2 regions of the Pseudomonas sp. 910_23 genome follow, and region 1 is predicted to be linked to the other one. Evidence: predicted binding sites of a transcription regulator. Region 1 holds the regulator's gene; the other holds the start of a gene.

The links. Region 1 encodes FliA, which starts transcription of late flagellar genes. Its sites were predicted from a motif close to CTAAAGTTTNNNNNNNNNNNGCCGNTAA; they were not measured.
Region 2: the regulator FliA is predicted to act here: its motif matches at 8,504-8,531, upstream of FW800_RS06660 (methyl-accepting chemotaxis protein).

Annotation. Positions count from the first base shown of each region.
Region 1 is NZ_VXCZ01000004.1:72,550-83,243, reverse strand. Features, by position in the region: gene FW800_RS06045 (hypothetical protein) at 284-508, shown strand; gene FW800_RS06040 (cold-shock protein) at 527-730, shown strand; partial or broken gene FW800_RS06035 (DUF6124 family protein) at 843-947, opposite strand; gene FW800_RS06030 (cold-shock protein) at 1,434-1,640, shown strand; gene flhA (flagellar biosynthesis protein FlhA) at 1,789-3,903, shown strand; gene flhF (flagellar biosynthesis protein FlhF) at 3,915-5,231, shown strand; gene fleN (flagellar synthesis regulator FleN) at 5,337-6,170, shown strand; gene fliA (RNA polymerase sigma factor FliA) at 6,167-6,907, shown strand; gene FW800_RS06005 (chemotaxis response regulator CheY) at 7,075-7,449, shown strand; gene FW800_RS06000 (protein phosphatase CheZ) at 7,468-8,256, shown strand; gene FW800_RS05995 (chemotaxis protein CheA) at 8,268-10,445, shown strand; gene FW800_RS05990 (protein-glutamate methylesterase/protein-glutamine glutaminase) at 10,494-10,694, shown strand, end outside.
Region 2 is NZ_VXCZ01000004.1:207,685-218,378, reverse strand. Features, by position in the region: gene ccoP (cytochrome-c oxidase, cbb3-type subunit III) at 1-187, opposite strand, end outside; gene FW800_RS06700 (CcoQ/FixQ family Cbb3-type cytochrome c oxidase assembly chaperone) at 184-369, opposite strand; gene ccoO (cytochrome-c oxidase, cbb3-type subunit II) at 375-983, opposite strand; gene ccoN (cytochrome-c oxidase, cbb3-type subunit I) at 983-2,425, opposite strand; gene ccoP (cytochrome-c oxidase, cbb3-type subunit III) at 2,843-3,790, opposite strand; gene FW800_RS06680 (CcoQ/FixQ family Cbb3-type cytochrome c oxidase assembly chaperone) at 3,787-3,987, opposite strand; gene ccoO (cytochrome-c oxidase, cbb3-type subunit II) at 3,991-4,599, opposite strand; gene ccoN (cytochrome-c oxidase, cbb3-type subunit I) at 4,610-6,034, opposite strand; gene FW800_RS06665 (alpha/beta family hydrolase) at 6,114-6,806, shown strand; gene FW800_RS06660 (methyl-accepting chemotaxis protein) at 6,909-8,474, opposite strand; gene FW800_RS06655 (CPBP family glutamic-type intramembrane protease) at 8,626-9,417, opposite strand; gene FW800_RS06650 (DMT family transporter) at 9,839-10,694, shown strand, end outside.

The DNA.
Region 1 (10,694 bases):
AAGGGCATTGGTTTTATTGCTCGGGATCGCGATGGCAATGCGGTTGCCGTCCAATCGACGAATGTCAAATGCGCCGAACCCCCGCAAGCGCCTGCCAAGCAGCGCAAACCCCGCAAACGCAAAAAGTCAGGGGATGCATGATCCGCAACATTGCCATACCTACACTCACTGGAAGCCCGCGTCTACCTGTCAACTTTGACAGTAGCCAAAGGGCGCTGCCCGCTGTTTTATTACCCTCCATGCACTGCGCGTATGTAGTAAACGAGATGCAGGGAGAGCGGTTGTGAAGGTGGTTACGGGTACGGTCAGGTATTACGTCTGGCTCAGAGGCGATTGGTTGATCAAGCCCGATGGCGGGGGAGAGGATGTGTTTATCAATGGCAGAGACTGGCGTTGCACTGCGCTGTGGTTTGGCAAGCGCATGGAGTTCCAAATGGTCCATCGACCCGAGGGTATTTATGCGTTGCCCGTCAAACTGTGCAACCCAGGTGAACCGGGTCTCAAGTGAAGTGTAGGGAGAATGGCAATGGCAACTGGCACGGTGAAGTGGTTTAACGCGGAGAAGGGGTTTGGTTTTATTACCCAAGATGATGGAGGGCCCGATGTGTTTGCCCATTACTCGGCAATTGCGACGGCTGGGTACAAAAGCCTGGAGGAGAATCAAAAAGTAGAGTTTGACATCACGCAAGGTCCAAAAGGCCCACAGGCTGAGAATATACGGCCAGTTTAGAAACTGAATCACAGGTGGGAGCTGGCTTGCCTGCGATGGCTGACTCACAGCCAATATCCCAGTGGCTGACACACCGCAATCGCAGGCAAGCCAGCTCCCACCCTTATCCGTATTATCCGCTGCTTGCTTTGCCCGCCATTGTGGCGCCAAGGTGCAGGCGATCAGCCAGTAATTGCGCCAGTTCGATCAACTGCGCAACGCCGAGCAATTCCTCTCGTTATGGGGGAATTTGGGGCGGGTTTGATCACTGTGAAGCTCCTTTTATTGAAAGGGAGATGGTGCTTTTGCTCCTAGGTAATCCGGGCCGCGACGCCCGTCCGCTGCGTTTGCAGCGGTGTACGGAGACTAGACAGCGCATTTCCTAGGGGCAACCCCAAATCCTTGTCAGAAATTTCCTCGGTAGCATCGACCGCACACAGCTAAAAATGTGGGAGGGGGCTTGCTCCCGATAGCGGTGTGTCAGGCACCTGATCCGGGCCTGACCGCTATCGGGAGCAAGCCCCCTCCCACACCTGATTTGTATACAGCCAGCCACACTCAGTTGATTAACCAGCAGTAGCGGCCCCATTGGCAGCTCTACCACTCGTCGGGAACCAGTGAAAAACTGTCAATATTGACAGTACTCCGCGCTGTGTTTCTACGCTTAGATAAGGGTGTGTCACCGCACAAGGGGTGCGGTACCGATGAACAAAGGAGAGTCATCATGCCTTCAGGAAAAATTAAGGTGTTCGACCCTAGCAAAGGGTATGCAATTGTCGTAGATGATCGCGAGCAGGCTCAATATGACGCTTGGAGAACTGACTCGCGCGACAGCTTCGATTCACTTTCAGTTAATAAGTCAGTGACATTCGATACCCAGTGGAAAGCTGACGAGGGCAAATATGTTGCGGTAAATGTTGTCCTCAGTTAATTGACTTGCGGTAGAAAATCTATCCATCGGTATTCTCTCTCTTGAGCAAAAGTTGGAAGGCTTCTTGCAACCCCGCCTCCAAGTCGCCTCCCAGCGTCAAAACTTTGCTTCAAGGACACGAGGAATACCGGTGGTAGATCGCTCTCAAATGCTCAACACGGCCCGTGGCACCCTGACTGACCTGTCGCGGGGCAATCTGGGTGTGCCGTTGTTGTTGCTGGTGATGCTGGCAATGATGATGTTGCCGATGCCGCCGTTCCTGCTCGATGTGTTCTTCACCTTCAACATTGCCCTGTCTGTCGTCGTGCTGCTGGTGTGCGTGTACGCGCTGCGGCCGCTGGATTTCGCGGTATTCCCGACCATTCTGCTGGTGGCGACCCTGCTGCGCCTGGCGCTGAACGTGGCGTCCACGCGGGTGGTGATGCTTCACGGCCAGGACGGCCATGCCGCTGCCGGTAAGGTGATCCAGGCGTTCGGTGAGGTAGTGATCGGCGGCAACTACGTGGTCGGTATCGTCGTGTTCGCGATCCTGATGATCATCAACTTCGTGGTGGTGACCAAGGGCGCCGGGCGGATTTCCGAGGTGAGCGCGCGGTTTACCCTCGACGCCATGCCCGGCAAACAGATGGCCATCGACGCCGACCTAAACGCCGGCCTGATCGACCAGAACCAGGCCAAGTCACGCCGGGCGGAAGTCGCCCAGGAAGCCGAGTTCTACGGCTCCATGGACGGTGCCAGCAAATTTGTGCGCGGCGACGCCATCGCCGGCCTGCTGATTCTGTTTATCAACCTGATCGGCGGCATGGCCGTCGGTATCTTCCAGCACGGCATGACCTTCGGTGATGCGGGCAAGGTGTACGCCTTGCTGACCATCGGTGACGGTTTAGTGGCGCAATTGCCATCACTGTTGTTATCGACAGCTGCGGCCATCATGGTTACCCGCGCTTCGGGCTCCGAAGACATGGGTAAGCAGATCAGCCGCCAGATGTTCGCCTCGCCCAAGGCACTGGCCGTGGCGGCGGGTATCATGGCGATCATGGGCATCGTGCCGGGTATGCCCCACTTCTCGTTCCTGAGCATGGCGGCCCTGGCCGGCGGCGCAGCTTACCTGTTCTGGAAAAAGCAGAACGCGGTCAAGGTCCAGGCCCAGCAAGAGATTGCCCGCCAGCAGGATCTGCTGCCATCCCCGGCCCGCGCCCAGGAAACCAAGGAGCTGGGCTGGGACGATGTGACCCCGATCGACATGATCGGCCTGGAGGTCGGCTACCGCCTGATCCCGCTGGTGGACCGCAACCAGGGCGGGCAATTGCTGGCGCGGATCAAGGGCGTGCGCAAGAAGCTGTCCCAGGACCTGGGCTTTTTGATGCCCACCGTGCATATCCGCGACAACCTCGACCTGGCCCCCAGTGCCTACCGCCTGACCCTGATGGGCGTGATCCTGGCCGAAGCCGAGATCTACCCGGACCGCGAGCTGGCGATCAACCCCGGGCAGGTGTTCGGCACGCTCAACGGCATTACCGCCAAAGATCCGGCTTTTGGCCTGGAAGCGGTGTGGATCGAAGTCAGCCAGCGCAGCCAGGCGCAATCGCTGGGTTACACCGTGGTGGATGCCAGCACCGTGGTTGCCACGCACCTCAACCAGATTCTCTACAAGCACTCCCACGAGCTGATCGGTCACGAGGAAGTCCAGCAATTGATGGGCTTGCTGGCCAAATCCTCACCGAAACTGGCCGAAGAGCTGGTGCCGGGTGTCCTGACACTGTCGCAGATGCTCAAGGTGCTGCAAGCGCTGTTGGCCGAGCAGGTGCCGGTGCGTGACATTCGCAGCATTGCCGAGGCCATCGCCAACAATGCCGCCAAGAGTCAAGATACTGCCGCTCTGGTGGCGGCGGTGCGCGTCGGATTGTCCCGTGCAATCGTGCAAAGCATTGTAGGCATTGAGTCCGAGCTGCCTGTGATCACCCTGGAACCCAGGTTGGAACAAATATTGCTCAATAGTATTCAGAAGGCAGGGCAAGGCCAGGAAGAGGGCGTTTTGCTGGAGCCGAGCATGGCTGAAAAGCTGCAGCGTTCGTTGATCGACGCCGCACAGCGCCAGGAAATGCAAGGCAACCCGGTGATCCTGCTGGTGGCCGGCCCGGTTCGGGCGATGTTGTCGCGGTTTGGACGCCTGGCTGTACCGAATTTGCACGTGTTGGCTTACCAGGAAATTCCTGACAATAAGCAAGTGACTATCGTCGCGACAGTTGGGCCCAATGGCTGAGGTAGTGGGTTATGCAAGTTAAGCGTTTTTTCGCCGCCGATATGCGTCAGGCCATGAAACTGGTCCGTGATGAGCTGGGCGCCGATGCCGCGATTATCGGTAACCGTCGTATCGCCGGCGGTGTCGAGCTGACGGCTGCCCTGGATTACACGCCGCAGGCGCTGGCCCCGCGCGTGCCGAACATGGAGCTCGAAGACGAGCTGCGCAAGACCGCCTCGCGCATTGTGTCGGCCCAGGCTGAACTGAGCATGCGCGGTGACAGCGATGCCAGCACCAATCGCCAGTTGTTTGCCGGCTTGCCGCTGACCGCCGCCGAGCCGCTGGTAGAGCCGACATTTGTCGAACCGCCGCGTCCAGCCGCGCCCGCCCCGGCTGCTGCTGTCGACCAGCGTGTGTTCGATTCGATGCGCTTTGAACTCAATGGCCTGCGTGAACTGCTGGAAGTGCAGCTGGGCTCGTTGGCCTGGACGCAACTGCAAGGCAGCAAGCCCCAGCAAGCCAACTTGTGGCGCCGCCTGCAACGCATCGGCTTGTCCGGCCCTTTGTCCCGCGACCTGCTGGCCTTGACCGCCGAAGTCGAAGAGCCGCGTCAGGCCTGGCGCATGTTGCTGGCGCACTTGGCGCGCATGATCGCCACCCCGGAAATCGAACCCCTGGAAGAGGGCGGTGTGATTGCCATGGTCGGCCCCGCCGGCATGGGCAAGACCACTACCCTGGCCAAGCTGGCCGCACGCTACGTACTCAAGTACGGCGCACAGAATATCGCCCTGGTGAGCATGGACAGCTACCGCATCGGCGCCCAGGAGCAGCTCAAGACCCTGGGCCGCATCCTCAATGTGCCGGTGACGCACGTCGACCCGGGCCAGTCCCTGGCCAATGCCCTCGACCCGCTGCTGCGCAAGCGCGTGGTGCTGATCGATACCGCCGGCCTGCAAGCCAGCGACCCGGCCCTGCGTATGCAGCTCGAAAGTCTGGCCGGGCGTGGCATCAAGTCGAAAAACTACCTGGTGCTTGCAACCACCAGCCAGAAACAGGTTCTTACCGCCGCGTACCATAGTTACAAACGCTGCGGTCTGGCCGGCTGCATCCTCACCAAGCTCGACGAAACCGCGAGCCTGGGCGAAGTGTTGAGCCTGGCCATCAGTCATGAATTACCGGTCGCCTACCTGACCGACGGGCCGCGGATCCCTGATGATCTGCATCTGCCGCGCCGTCATCAGTTGGTCAGCCGTGCCGTCAGTGTGCAAATGCAAGAAGAGCCTAGCGAGGAAGCGATGGCCGATATGTTCGCCGACCTTTACCACCACCCGGCAAAACGGGTCGGTTGAGGCAGGATGAACACCGTGAAATGTACCTACATCGATGGTCTGCAAGCGTTTCAAGCGGCCAAGCCATGTAGCCTGCGTCTAAGCAAGACAAGGTAAAGAAATAAAATGGGCAGCATGCATCCCGTACAGGTGATCGCGGTGACCGGCGGCAAAGGTGGCGTCGGCAAAACTAACGTGTCAGTGAATTTGTCCCTGGCCCTGGCAGAGCTTGGCCGTCGCGTCATGCTGCTGGATGCTGATTTGGGCTTGGCGAACGTGGACGTTCTGCTGGGGCTGACACCCAAACATACCCTTGCCGATGTGATCGAGGGCCGCTGTGAGCTGCGCGATGTGCTGCTCCAGGGGCCCGGTGGCATTCGTATTGTGCCGGCTGCCTCGGGCACCCAGAGCATGGTGCACCTGAGCCCCGCGCAACATGCCGGGCTGATCCAGGCCTTCAGTGATATCGGCGACAACCTCGACGTGCTGGTGATCGACACCGCCGCCGGGATCGGCGAATCGGTGGTCAGCTTTGTGCGCGCCGCGCAGGAGGTGCTGCTGGTGGTGTGCGACGAACCCACTTCCATCACCGACGCCTACGCGCTGATCAAACTGCTTAACCGTGACTACGGCATGAACCGCTTTCGCGTGCTGGCCAACATGGCCCAGAGCCCGCAGGAAGGGCGCAACCTGTTCGCCAAGTTGACCAAGGTCACGGATCGCTTCCTCGATGTGGCTTTACAATACGTCGGCGCAGTTCCCTATGACGAGTGTGTGCGCAAGGCCGTGCAAAAGCAGCGTGCGGTCTACGAAGCGTTCCCTCGTTCGAAATGCGCACTGGCGTTCAAGGCCATTGCCCAGAAGGTCGATACCTGGCCGTTGCCCGCCAATCCGCGGGGGCATCTGGAGTTTTTCGTCGAGCGTTTGGTGCATCAGACGAGTGCGGGACCGGTGCTATGACATCCAGCGGCTACAACCTTTACAAAAAGTCGGCACGTGACAGCCAGGGCGAATTGATCGAGCGCTATGCGCCTCTGGTCAAGCGCATTGCCTATCACCTGTTGGCGCGCCTGCCGGCGAGCGTGCAGGTCGAGGACTTGATCCAGGCTGGCATGATCGGCCTGCTTGAAGTGTCGACCAAATACGACGCGAGCAAGGGTGCGAGTTTCGAGACGTATGCGGGTATCCGTATTCGTGGCGCAATGCTCGACGAGGTGCGTAAAGGCGATTGGGCGCCGCGTTCGGTACACCGCAATACCCGCATGGTCAGTGATGCAATTCGTGCAATTGAAGCAAAAACCGGTCGTGACGCTAAAGATCATGAAGTTGCGGCCGAACTCCAATTGAGTCTCGACGATTACTACGGGATTTTGAACGATACCTTGGGCAGCCGCCTGTTCAGTTTCGACGACCTTTTACAGGACGGCGAACACGAAGGGCTGCACGAGGACGGCGCGAGTGCACATCTTGAACCGTCGCGCGATCTGGAAGATGAACGTTTCCAGAAAGCGTTGGCGGACGCGATTGCCAACTTGCCCGAGCGTGAGCGCCTGGTGCTGGCGCTGTACTACGACGAAGAGCTGAACCTCAAGGAAATCGGTGAGGTCCTGGGGGTCAGCGAGTCGCGTGTCAGCCAATTGCATAGCCAGTGCGCAGCCCGCTTGCGGGGGCGATTGGGAGAGTGGCGCGCGCGCTGACAGGCAGTGTGGGGACACTGCAGACGCTACCGCGAAACCGCAGGGTTTTGCGGGTGAGTACCGTGGTGCCCTGGGCAGTCCTTTTTGTGTAACGCCTGTTGATTGAAATGGCGCGTCCAGGTGCTGGGCGCGTTTAAGACTGCTTGGAGGTCGAATTGGACAAGAACATGAAAATCCTCATCGTTGATGACTTCTCAACGATGCGGCGGATCATTAAAAACCTGTTGCGTGACCTTGGGTTCACCAACACGGTCGAGGCGGATGACGGCCTGACGGCGATTCCGATCCTCAACAGCGGGAGCATCGACTTTCTGGTAACCGACTGGAACATGCCGGGTATGACCGGTATCGACCTGCTGCGCCATGTGCGTGCCGATGAAAAACTGCGCAGCCTGCCTGTGCTGATGGTGACCGCCGAAGCCAAGCGTGAACAGATCATCGAAGCCGCCCAAGCCGGGGTCAACGGTTACGTGGTCAAGCCATTCACGGCACTGGCCTTGAAAGAGAAGATCGAGAAAATCTTCGAACGCATCCACGGCTAATGCCATCGCGGGGGAGCTATGGAGCATAACGAAACGTCACAGGGCGACTTTGAGTCGACCCTGAAAAAACATGCTCACCAGTTGGTCGACAGCCTGGAAAAAGGCCAGTTCGCCGATGCGGTGCAGTTGATCCATGAGCTTAACCAGACCCGTGACCGCGGCCTGTACCAGGAAGTGGGCAAGCTCACACGCGAGCTGCACAGTGCAATCGTCAATTTCCAGATTGACCCGCGCATGCCCCAGGCCGAAGAAATTTCCCAGATCACCGATGCCACTGAGCGCCTGTCGTATGTGGTCAGGCTGACCGAGGCCGCTGCCAACCGCACCATGGACCTGGTGGAAAACGCCACGCCTCTGGTCAACGGCATGGCCAGCGAAGCCCAGGCCCTGAGCCTTGACTGGGGCCGCTTCATGCGCCGTGAAGTGGGCGCTGAGGAATTTCGTGAGTTGGCGCGTCGGGTCGACGGTTTCCTGTCGCGCAGCGAGCAAGAGAACCGTACGGTGGCGAGCAACCTCAACGACATTCTGCTGGCCCAGGATTACCAGGACCTCACCGGCCAAGTGATCAAGCGCGTGACCCAGTTGGTCACCGAAGTGGAAAGCAACTTGCTCAAATTGGTGCTGATGGCCGGCCAGGTCGACCGTTTTGCCGGCATCGAACACGACCGCGAAGCGATCCTCTCGGAAAAAGATCCACAAAAACATCTCGCCAAGGGTGAAGGTCCGCAGATTCATGCCGATAAACGTGAAGACGTTATGTCAGGTCAGGATGACGTAGATGACCTGTTATCCAGTTTAGGCTTCTAAGGAGCACACCCATGAGCTTCGGCGCCGATGAAGAAATCCTTCAGGATTTCCTTGTAGAGGCCGGCGAAATTCTAGAGCAACTGTCCGAGCAACTGGTCGAGCTGGAAAGCCGACCGGATGATGCGAACCTGCTCAATGCAATTTTTCGCGGTTTTCACACTGTAAAAGGGGGCGCCGGCTTCCTCCAGCTCCATGAACTGGTGGAGTGCTGCCACATCGCCGAGAACGTGTTCGACATCCTGCGCAAGGGTGAGCGTCACGTTGATTCGGAATTGATGGACGTGATTCTCGAAGCACTGGATGCGGTCAACGGCATGTTCAGCCAGGTGCGTGAACGTGCGCCCATCACGGCGGCTACCCCGGAACTGCTGGCCGCCCTGGCGCGCCTGGCTGAACCGGCTGCTGCTGCGCCGGTTGTGCAAGCGGCGCCTGAGCCGGTGGTAGAAGCCGAGCCGGACGTGACCGACAGCGAGTTCGAACAGCTGCTCGACTCGCTCAATGCGGTCAAGGCCGAGGCTGAAGCGCCGGCTGCACCTGTCGCCACGCCGACCAGCGAAGACATTACCGACGCAGAATTCGAATCCCTGCTCGACCAGTTGCATGGCAAAGGCCAGTTCGCGGCCGATGCCGTGGCCCCTGTGGCGCCGCCGCAAGTGCCGGATGCCAATGCCAGCACCGACATTACCGACGATGAGTTCGAAGCACTGCTCGACCAACTGCATGGCAAAGGCACCTTTGTGGCCGAAGCCCTGCCGGAAGTCGCGGCCACGGCTGCCGCCCCGACCACCAAGGCCGGGCCTGCCGACGACGGGCTGATCTCCGATCACGAGTTCGAAGCGCTGCTGGACGAGTTGCACGGTAAAGGCAAGTTCACCGAAGTGGCCCCGGCTGCCGCCGCAGCGGTCGCCACTGCCGCACCGGCGGCTGCCAAAGCACCTGCGCCAGTCGCCAAGCCAGCACCCGCGCCGGCACCTGCCCGTGCAGCGGCACCGGCCGCGGCGGAAAAGCCCGCCAGTGAAGCCGAAACCACCGTGCGGGTCGATACCGCACGCCTGGACGACATCATGAACATGGTCGGCGAACTGGTGCTGGTGCGTAACCGCCTGGTGCGCCTGGGCCTCAACAGCGGCGACGAAGCCATGCAAAAGGCCGTGTCGAACCTCGATGTGGTCACCGCCGACTTGCAAACCGCCGTGATGAAAACGCGGATGCAGCCGATCAAGAAAGTCTTTGGCCGCTTCCCGCGCCTGGTCCGCGACCTGGCGCGCCAGCTCAAGAAAGAAATCAACCTGGAACTGGTGGGCGAAGAAACCGACCTGGATAAAAACCTGGTCGAGGCCCTCGCCGACCCGCTGGTCCACTTGGTGCGCAACGCGGTCGACCACGGGGTAGAAACCCCGGAAGAACGCGAAGCCGCCGGCAAGTCGCGTAACGGCAAGGTGATCCTGGCCGCAGAGCAAGAGGGCGACCACATCCTGCTGTCGATCACCGATGACGGCAAAGGCATGGACCCGACCATCTTGCGCAATATCGCGGTCAAGCGCGGCGTGATGGACAAGGACGCCGCCGACCGTCTGACCGACACCGAGTGCTACAACCTGATCTTCGCCCCGGGCTTCTCGACCAAGACCGAGATTTCCGACGTGTCCGGCCGTGGCGTCGGCATGGACGTGGTGAAAACCAAGATCAGCCAGCTCAACGGCTCGATCAACATCTACTCGACCAAGGGCCAGGGCTCCAAGATCGTCATCAAGGTGCCGTTGACCCTGGCGATCATGCCGACCCTGATGGTGATGCTGGGCAACCAGGCGTTCGCTTTCCCGCTGGTCAACGTCAACGAAATTTTCCACCTCGACCTGTCGCGCACCAACGTGGTGGACGGCCAGGAAGTGGTGATCGTGCGCGACAAGGCATTGCCATTGTTCTACCTCAAGCGTTGGCTGGTGGCGTCGGCCAAGCATGAAGAGCAGCGTGAAGGCCATGTGGTGATTCTGTCCGTGGGCACCCAGCGCATCGGCTTTGTGGTCGATCAACTGGTGGGCCAGGAAGAAGTGGTGATCAAGCCTTTGGGCAAGATGCTGCAGGGCACCCCGGGCATGTCGGGCGCAACCATTACCGGTGACGGTCGGATCGCGTTGATTCTCGATGTTCCAAGCATGCTCAAGCGTTACGCCGCACGGCGTATTTGATTCTGGTGGGGCAGGGCGGTCATGCCCGCCCCACCTAACGGAGTGTTTATGGCAGTCAAGGTCCTGGTGGTGGACGATTCGGGTTTCTTCCGCCGCCGCGTCTCGGAAATTCTTTCCGCCGATCCAACGATCCAGGTGGTCGGCACGGCCACCAACGGTAAAGAGGCGATCGATCAGGCCATCGCGTTGAAGCCGGACGTGATCACCATGGACTACGAGATGCCAATGATGGACGGCATTACCGCCGTG
Region 2 (10,694 bases), 140 kb from region 1:
CAAACAGCATGAACCACCATTTGGGCAGTGGGTTGTCGTACTCCTCGATGCCATCGAACGAGTGGCCGACGGTCTCGTCCGTCTGCTCGGTGCGCTGGCCCTTGCGGGTCGACAGCAGCAGCCAGGTCAGGGCGAAGATGGTACCCAGACTGAGGACTGTGACGTACAGACTCCAGAACGTAGTCATTCTTTGTTACTCCTAGAAGCTTGCTCGACGTGCTTGATGGCTTCGGGATCATCTGCAAAGGGCAGCATGGTCGCGTCGTCAAACTCCGACTTGCGCCGCGGGCTGAACACCCACAGCGCCAGGCCGACAAAGGCCACCATCACCACAACGGTGCCCAGGCCACGAATCATCCCGATATCCATGTAGGTCACCGTTTGCTTTTGATGATGGTGCCAAGGCCCTGCAGGTAGGCCACCAGTGCGTCCATTTCGGTCTTGCCCTTCACAGCGGCCGCTGCACCGGCGATGTCTTCGTCGGTGTAGGGCACGCCCAGGGTGCGCAAGACTTCCATCTTCTTCGCGGTGTCCTTGCCGTCGAGCTTGTTTTCCACGAGGAACGGGTACGCCGGCATTTTCGACTCCGGCACCACGTTGCGCGGGTTGTACAAGTGCGCACGCTGCCAGTCATCGGAGTAACGCCCGCCCACACGGGCAAGGTCTGGGCCGGTGCGCTTGGAACCCCACAGGAACGGGTGGTCCCACACGCTTTCACCGGCGACCGAATAGTGGCCGTAGCGTTCGGTTTCGGCGCGGAACGGGCGGATCATCTGCGAATGGCAGCCCACGCAACCGTTGGCGATGTAGACGTCGCGGCCTTCCAGTTCAAGGGCGGTACGCGGCTTCATGCCTTCGACCGGCTTGTTGGTCACGTCCTGGAAAAACAGCGGCACGATCTGGGTCAGGCCGCCGATACTCACGGCAATGACCATGAAGAAGGCCAGCAGGCCGATATTCTTCTCGACTACTTCATGCTTCATCAGTGGGCTCCCACAACGGCGATCTTGGCGGCGGCTTCGGCTTCTACAGGGTCAGAGGCACGTACGGTGCGCCAGACGTTGTAGGCCATCAACAACATGCCGCTGGCAAAGAATGCGCCGCCCAGGGCACGCACGATAAAGCCCGGGTGGCTGGCTTGCAGCGCTTCGACGAAGGAGTAGGTGAGGGTGCCGTCATCATTGATCGCACGCCACATCAGGCCCTGGGTGATGCCGTTGACCCACATCGAAGCGATGTAGAGCACGGTGCCGATGGTCGCCAGCCAGAAGTGCGCATTGATCAGCCCGACGCTGTGCATCTGAGTGCGGCCGAACAGTTTGGGGATCATGTGGTACAGCGCGCCGATGGAGATCATCGCTACCCAGCCCAGTGCGCCGGCATGTACGTGGCCGATGGTCCAGTCGGTGTAGTGGGACAGCGAGTTGACGGTCTTGATCGCCATCATCGGCCCTTCAAAGGTCGACATGCCGTAGAACGCCAGCGACACCACCAGAAAGCGCAGGATCGGGTCGGTGCGCAGCTTATGCCAGGCGCCCGACAGGGTCATCATGCCGTTGATCATGCCGCCCCAGCTTGGTGCCAGCAGGATGATCGACATCGCCATGCCCAGGGACTGTGCCCAATCCGGCAAGGCGGTGTAGTGCAGGTGGTGGGGGCCGGCCCAGATGTACAGGGTGATCAGCGCCCAGAAGTGCACGATGGACAGGCGATAGGAGTAGATCGGGCGCTCGGCCTGCTTGGGCACGAAGTAATACATCATCCCCAGGAAGCCGGTGGTGAGGAAAAAGCCTACGGCGTTGTGGCCGTACCACCATTGAATCATCGCGTCCGTCGCGCCAGAGTAGGCCGAGTAGGACTTGAACAGGCTGACCGGCAAGGATGCGTGGTTGACGATGTGCAGCATCGCCGTGACCAGGATGAACGCCCCGTAGAACCAGTTGCCCACATAAATGTGCTTGGTCTTGCGCTTGACGATGGTGCCGAAGAACACCACCGCGTAGGTCACCCAGACGATGGCGAGCAGAATCGCGATCGGCCATTCCAGCTCGGCGTATTCCTTGGTGGTGGTGTAGCCCAGCGGCAGGCTGATGATGGCGCCGACGATAACCGCCTGCCAGCCCCAGAAAGTGAACGCGGCCAGGCTATCCGAGATCAATCGCGTCTGGCAGGTGCGTTGCACCACGTAGTAGGAGGTGGCAAACAGTGCACAGCCACCGAAGGCGAAGATCACCAGGTTGGTGTGCAGCGGGCGCAAACGACCGAAGGTCGTCCAGGGCAGGTCGAAATTCAATTGCGGCCAGACCAGTTGCGAGGCGATGAACACCCCGAGCCCCATGCCAAGGATCCCCCAGACCACCGTCATGATGGCGAACTGGCGGACTACCTTATAGTTATAAGCAGTCGGACTGATTGCTGTGCTCATTCTAAGGTTCCACGGTTTAGGTTTTTTTATAGGTAAAATCGGTCGCAAGTATGTAGAAAGCGAGGGGCCATTGCAACGCAATGGCTGACCTGTATCAATGCGTTCCACGCCAGATTCTGCGCCCTTTCCATGTTTGGCGTAAGGATTAAATCCGAAATAGAAAGCTGATCAAGTGGACAGGAATTTTAGGGGGCGCAACGGATACCGTCGCCTACGCCAGAATTGCTCCACTGTGGGAACAAGCGTAGACCCGAATGGGAGGGGGGGAAAGTTGGGTGTTGCGAGGGTGCGACACTTGGTCGCGACTTATGCCTGTGGCGAGGGAGCTTGCTCCCGCTGGGCTTCGCAGCGGCCCCAAAATCTTGGGAGCGCTTCGCACTCCAGCGGGAGCAAGCTCCCTCGCCACAGGTAGAGCTTTTACTGCGGTTGGCTGTCTGGCGTTGCACCATCAGCATTATGGGACAGGCTATACACGTACGCCGCCAGCAGATGCACCTTGTCATTACCCTGCAGCACTTCCTGGGCCGGCATCTGGCCCTGGCGACCATGGCGGATGGTCTGCTGCAGCTGCGCCAGGCTGGTGCCGTAGATAAACCCGCTTGGTTCGGTCAGGTTCGGCGCGCCCATGGCTTCCACGCCGTGGCCTTGTGGGCCATGGCAAGCCACGCAGGTGGTGCTGAATGCGGCTTGGCCTGCGGCCAGGTCAGCGGTGTTGTCCGCCGGCAAGGGCAGCTTGGCCAGGTCGTGGCGCACATAGGCGGCGACGTTTTTCACCCCGTCCTCGCCCAGCACTTCACCCCAGGCCGGCATGGCCGCGTGGCGACCGGCCATGATGGTAGCCTTGATCGCTTCGGCCGAACCACCCCAGCGCCAGTTGCTGTCTGCCAGGTTCGGGAAGCCATAGGCGCCCTTGGCATCCGAGCCGTGGCACACTGCGCAGTTGGAGGCGAACAGGCGACCGCCCATCTTCAACGCTTGTGGGTCCTTGGCGACTTCTTCCACGGGCATCGCCGCGAACTTGGCGAAGATCGGCCCGAACCTGGCGTCGGCCTTGGCCATTTCCTTGTCCCATTCCTTGGTCTGGGTCCAGCCATCTTCATAGCCCGGCAGCACGCCTTTCCAGTTGCCCAGGCCCGGGTAGAGAATCAGGTAGCCGACGGCAAATACCAGCGTGCCGGCGAACAGCATGAACCACCACTGGGGCAGCGGGTTGTCGTACTCCTCGATACCGTCGAAGGCGTGGCCCATGGTCTGGTCGACGCTGCCCTTGGTTTCGCCCTTGCGGGTGCCGACCAACAGCCAGGTCAGGCCGATCAGGCTGCCGAGGGTCAATACGCAGATCCATGTACTCCAAAAAGTAGTCATGGCCGAGTGCTCCTTGTTACTGGCTCTGCTTGAGCGTCGGTTGGGGAGGGTTCATCGGCAAACGGCAGCATGGTCGCATCGTCAAACTCCGACTTGCGCCGTGGGCTGAACACCCACAGCGACAGGCCGATAAAGGCGATGGCGACCACCAGCGTGCCGAGGCCGCGGATGGTGCCTGCATCGAATTCAAATCCCATGGCTCACCTCTTGCTCTTGATGGCAGTGCCGAGCACTTGCAAGTAGGAAACCAGCGCGTCCATCTCGGTCTTGCCCTTGAGGCTGGCGACCGCGCCGTTGATGTCGTCGTCGGTGTACGGCACGCCGAGGGTGCGCATCACTTTCAATTTGGTCTCGGTGTGGCTGCTGTCCACGGCGGCGGTGACCAACCACGGATAGGCCGGCATTTTCGACTCCGGCACCACGTTGCGCGGGTTGTACAAATGCGCGCGGTGCCAGTCGTCCGAGTAGCGCGCGCCGACGCGGGCCAGGTCCGGCCCGGTGCGCTTGGAGCCCCACAGAAACGGGTGGTCCCACACGCTTTCGCCGGCCACCGAGTAGTGACCGTAGCGCTCGGTCTCGGCGCGGAACGGGCGGATCATCTGCGAGTGGCACTGCACGCAGCCTTCGCGGATGTAGATGTCGCGGCCCTCCAGCTGCAGCGCGGTGTAGGGCTTCATGCCTTCCACCGGCTTGTTGGTCACGTCCTGGAATAACAGCGGGACGATCTGGGTCAGGCCGCCGATGCTCACGGCGAGCACCATCAGCAGCATCAGCAGGCCGACGTTTTTTTCAATCGTTTCGTGTTTCATCATCGAGTCCTCAGGCCATCTGCGCTGCGGCGCTGATTTCAGCTGGCTGCGCCGAACGCACGGTGCGCCACGTGTTGTAAGCCATCAGCAACATGCCGGTGAGGAAGATCGCACCGCCCACCAGCCGCACGATGAAGCCAGGGTGGCTGGCCACCAGGGTTTCGACGAAGGAGTAGGTCAAGGTGCCGTCTTCGTTGACCGCACGCCACATCAGGCCCTGGGCGATGCCGTTGACCCACATCGAGGCGATGTAGAGCACGGTGCCGATGGTGGCCAGCCAGAAGTGCGCGTTGATCAGGCCGAGGCTGTACATCTGCTCGCGACCGAAGACTTTCGGGATCATGTGGTACAGCGCGCCGATGGAGATCATCGCCACCCAGCCCAGCGCCCCGGCGTGTACGTGGCCGATGGTCCAGTCGGTGTAGTGGGAGAGAGCGTTGACGGTCTTGATCGCCATCATCGGACCTTCGAATGTCGACATGCCGTAGAAGGCCAGGGACACAACGAGGAAGCGCAGGATCGGGTCGCTGCGCAACTTATGCCAGGCACCCGAGAGGGTCATCATGCCGTTGATCATGCCGCCCCAGCTTGGCGCCAGCAGCACCAGTGACATCACCATGCCCAGGGACTGCGCCCAGTCCGGCAAGGCGGTGTAGTGCAAGTGGTGAGGGCCGGCCCAGATGTACAGGGTGATCAGCGCCCAGAAGTGCACGATCGACAAGCGATAGGAATACACCGGACGCTCGGCCTGCTTGGGTACGAAGTAGTACATCATCCCCAGGAAGCCTGCGGTGAGGAAAAAGCCTACCGCGTTATGCCCATACCACCACTGCACCATGGCATCCGTCGCACCGCCGTACAGCGAGTAGGACTTGGTCAGGCTGACCGGGATTTCCAGGTTATTGACGATATGCAGGATGGCCACGGTGATGATGAACGCACCGAAGAACCAGTTACCGACGTAGATGTGCTTGGTCTTGCGCTTCATGATCGTGCCGAAGAACACGATGGCATAGGCGACCCAGACGATGGTGATCAGGATATCGATCGGCCATTCCAGCTCGGCGTATTCCTTGGAACTGGTGTAGCCCAGCGGCAGGCTGATTGCGGCCAGCAAAATCACCAGCTGCCAGCCCCAGAAGCAGAACGCGGCCACTTTTGGCGCGAACAGCTGAGTCTGGCAGGTACGTTGTACCGAGTAGAAGGAGCTGGCGAACAGCGCGCAGCCACCGAAGGCGAAAATCACCGCATTGGTGTGCAACGGGCGCAGGCGGCCGAAGCTGGTCCAGGGTAAATCGAAGTTGAGCGCAGGCCAAACCAATTGGGCGGCGAGAAAAACCCCGAGCCCCATGCCGACGATGCCCCACACCACCGTCATAATGGCGAATTGGCGGACCACCTTGTAGTTATAGGCGGTACTTAAAGTAGTGTTCATGGTTCCCCATCCACGGTTCAACCCAAGCAAGTGCGGCACTTGGGCTGGAGTTATAGGCAGACTAAAAAGCGAGGCAAGCATGGGCAAAGAGCACAAGGCCAGTATTGACGGGGATCAATGGGCGCAGTGTGTGCGCGAACGCGGCTGGCTGTGGGATGTCGCCACGGGCACGGCTTCGGGCGAGCCGGTCACGCTGATCCTGGCCCACGGCGCCGGGGCACCGATGGACTCGGCGTTCATGAACGACATGGCGGCACGCCTTGCCGGGCATGGCGTGAGCGTGGTGCGCTTCGAGTTCCCGTACATGGCCCAGCGCCGTATGGATGGCGGCAAGCGCCCGCCGAATCCGGCGCCGAAACTGCTGGAGTGCTGGCGCGAGGTGTATGGCGAGGTGCGACGTCATGTCGCTGGGAAACTGGCTGTTGGCGGCAAGTCCATGGGTGGGCGGATGGCCAGTTTACTGGCCGATGAACTGGGCGCCGATGGGTTGGTGTGCCTGGGCTATCCGTTCTATGCGGTGGGCAAGCCAGAGAAACCCCGGGTGGAGCACTTGGCTGCGCTTACGACGCCAACGTTAATTGTGCAGGGCGAGCGTGATGCCTTGGGCAATCGGGCAGCGGTGCAGGATTATGAGTTGTCAGAGAGTATTGAAGTGATGTGGTTGGTGGCGGGCGATCATGACTTGAAGCCGTTGAAGGCTTCGGGGTTCAGCCATGAGCAGCACTTGGAGGCGGCGGCGGTGCAGGTGGCTGAGTTTCTCAGGGCCTGTTAGGGCCCTATCGGGGGCAAGCCAGCTCCCACATTGGACTGGGTTCACCTATTTCTATCGGTGAATACCGTCCAGTGTGGGAGCTGGCTTGCCTGCGATAGCGGTTTATCGGTTAAAACGCTCCACCAGCGAGTACTGGGTATTGGCGGTATGCGTCAACTCCTCACTCAACTGCGCCGAGTTCATCGCCTGCTCTGAAGTCTGATCCGCCAACAGTGCGATGGTGCTGATATTGCGGCTGATCTCCTCGGCCACGGCGCTTTGCTCTTCGGTAGCAGCGGCAATCTGGGTGGTCATGTCGGTGATATTGGCCACCGCCTCACTGATGCCCACCAACGCCTGATCCGCTTCCATCACCCGCGCTACACCCTCTTCAGCCTGGCGATGCCCGGCGTCCATGGTTTGCACAGCCGCAGCCGCCGTGTGTTGCAGCTTGGCGATCAGGGTATGGATCTGCCCGGTGGATTCGGCCGTACGCTGCGCCAGTTGGCGCACTTCATCGGCGACCACCGCAAATCCACGGCCCATCTCACCGGCACGCGCGGCTTCGATAGCGGCATTGAGCGCCAGCAGGTTGGTCTGGTCGGCGATGCCTTTGATCACATCGACCACACCGCCGATTTCATCGCTGTCCTTGGCCAATTGGGTGACGGTCACGCCCGTCTCGCCCACGGCCACCGACAGTCGCTGGATCGCCTCGCGGGTTTCCCCGGCGATATCGCGGCCGCGACCGGTCAGGCGGTTGGCTTCCTGGGTGGCATCGGCGGTGCGCTGCACATGGCTGGCGACTTCCTGGGTGGTCGCGGCCATCTGGTTGACGGCGGTGGCTACCTGTTCGGTTTCCACGCGCTGACGTTCCAGGCCGCTGGAGCTGCTGTGCGCCAGGGTGTTGGACTGCGCCGCTTGGTCGTTGAGGTGCTCGGCGGTGTCCTGCAGACGGGTCAGGCAGGTCTTCAGGCGCGCTTCCTGGCTGAGGATCGACATTTCCAGTCGGGCCTGGGCGCCACGGCTGTCGGTGTACATCTGCGCGATCAACGGATCGGAGGTGGTCTGCTCGGCCAGGCGCAGCAAGCGCTTGAGGCCGCGCTGCTGCCAGCTCAGGCCCAGCAGGCCCAACGGCACCGACAGCGCTGCCGCCAGGGCAAAGCCCCACTGGGAGGTGAGGGTGGCGCCGATCATGAAGCTCAGTTGGCTGACCAGGATAAACGGCAGCCAGTCCTGTAGCACCGGCAGCCATTTGTCGCGCTGGGGGATGGCCGACTTGCCCTGGTTGATGCGTTGATAGAGCGCCTCGGCTCGGCGGATCTGCTCCGCGGTGGGCTTGATGCGTACCGATTCGTAGCCGATCACCTGGTTGCCGTCGAACACCGGAGTCACATAGGCGTTAACCCAGTAATGGTCACCGGTCTTGCAGCGATTCTTGACAATGCCCATCCATGGCAAGCCTTGTTTGAGCGTGGACCACATGTGCGCGAACACGGCCGAGGGCACATCCGGATGGCGCACCAGGTTGTGTGGGGCACGGATCAGTTCGTCGCGGGTGAACCCACTGATTTCGACAAACGCGTCGTTGCAGTAGGTAATGACACCCTTGGCATCTGTGGTGGAGATCAACCGTTGCTGAGCGGGGAAGGTACGTTCGCGCTGGGTAACGGGTTGGTTATTACGCATGATTGTTCAATCCGCAAGGCTTTCAGGGGGTATCGGCCATGGCGGGCATTTATTTAACTTATTTTTGCAACAATCCTGGGAGCAGTGGGCTGGCTGTGGTGAGGGAGCAAGCTCCCTCGCCACAACAACTCGCTCCTGCAGCAAGAAAGGCTCAGCCGGCCAGCATCGGGTAGGTGAACAGCCCGAAGTGCAGCAGATTCAAGCCAAAGTGCGTGGCAATCGCTGCGCCGAGCCCGCCAAAGCGATACGCCAGGCCGTAACCGACCCCGGCAATACTCGCCAGCATTACCCATTGCCAACCCGCACCAAAATGCGCCAGGCCGAATAACAGCGAGGCCAGCAGCAGCGCGAGGTTCTCGCCGTAGGGCAGGTGTTTGAAGCGCTGGCTCAGGCCGCCCTGAACATAGCCACGAAACAGCGCTTCTTCCACCAGCGTCACCAGCAGCAGGTTATTGAGTACCCACAGCCATGCCTGGTCCGGCCATTTGGGGGCCCAACTGATCATCCCCATCAGGGCCGCGCCACCCAGGGCAGCGATGGCGGTCAGGGTCAGTGCCAGGGCGGTGACGCAGATCGACAGGCGCAATGAACGTTGCGCCACAATCCACGGGCAGGCCAGCAACAGCCAGAAGCCGATCAGGGGTTTGTCCTGGTTCAGGTACATCGAGAAGGGCACTGAGTCCGGGGTAAAACGCTGGGGTGCAATACCTCGGCCATTGTAGAAACCCGGCAGCCAGTGCATCGCCAGCCCCAGGGCCAGGACGATAAACAAGCCGTGGCCCAGGTAGCGTGCCCAAGGAGTGCGTTGCTGGCGTACGGCGTAGCCGGCCACCAGCAACAGCGCCACTGACACCGCCGCCAGTATGCCCAGTTGGCCGTAGATCAAGGCCGTGACATAGCCAATGCAAAGTAGTGTGAGGTACAGCCAGGGCAGAGCAATCATGTGAAATCCTTAACAAAAACCGGGCGGCATTATAGCGAGAGGTCTGGTTCGGGGGCATGAAAACGCCTCTACGTACAAGGTAAGGGGGAAAGGATTGCAAAGTATGTTTGCGGCTGGTTATAGTCGTCGCGTCTTTCTCCCTTCAAAAAGATCAGCACATGTCAGCTTCCCAGCGCATAGCGGTAGTCGATTCAGCGGTCAACGCTGTGGTCGTGCCGTGCGGCGCAAAGCAGCCTGCGCAGATCAGTCACTACCCCCCACCTGTCAGTAGCACGCCGGTGTACGCAGTCGTATCACCGCCGGGCGTTGGCATTTCGGGCTGATCAGCTGTTTGCTGTTGCCCTGTGCCTGCCTGAAAAAAACCTACTGAAATTCAGTTCTTACTGAGTCGGCTTTTTTGCCTGATAACAGGTGGTAACTCATGTCTGTTCTTTCGAAACAATCCGTGGCCGCGGCGGCCTCGACGAGCTTGTTTGTCTTGCTGTGGAGCAGCGGGGCGATCTTCTCCAAGTTGGGCCTGGCCCATGCTTCGCCCTTTGCCTTTCTGCTGATCCGCTTTGCCATCGCCCTGATGGGGTTGGTGGTGCTGGTGCCGATCCTCAAGTTGAAGCTGCCACGTCCCGGCAAGCCCATGCTGTATGCGGCGGCGACGGGCATGGTGTTGTTGGGGGCCTACCAGATTTTCTATCTGCTGGCCCTGGACCTCAAAGTCACCCCAGGGGTGATGGCGACCATCATGGGGGTCCAGCCGATCCTCACCGTGGTGCTGATGGAGCGTCAGCGCTCGTTACGCCGGCTGTTCGGCCTGGGGTTGGGCCTGGCCGGGTTGATCATGGTGGTGTACCAGGGCATCGGGCTGGCGGGCATGTCCCTGGCCGGGATGCTGTTCGGGCTGCTGGCGCTGGCGAGCATGACGTTTGGCTCGATCATGCAAAAGCGCATCACCGACAACCCCTTGGGCACATTGCCGCTGCAATACCTGGCCGGGCTGTTGTTGTGCGCGGTGTTCGTGCCCTTCCAGCCGTTCCACTTTGAACACAGCGCGGGCTTTTACCTGCCAGTGTTGTGGATGGGGCTGGTGGTGTCAGTGCTGGCGACGCTGTTGCTGTATCGCCTGATTGCCCGGGGCAACCTAGTGAATGTCACCAGCCTGTTCTACCTGGTGCCGGCGGTGACCGCGGTGATGGACTACCTGATCTTCGGCAACCGCCTGGCGCTGTTGAGCCTGTTGGGCATGGCGTTGATCATCGTCGGTTTGGTGTTTGTATTCCGTAAAA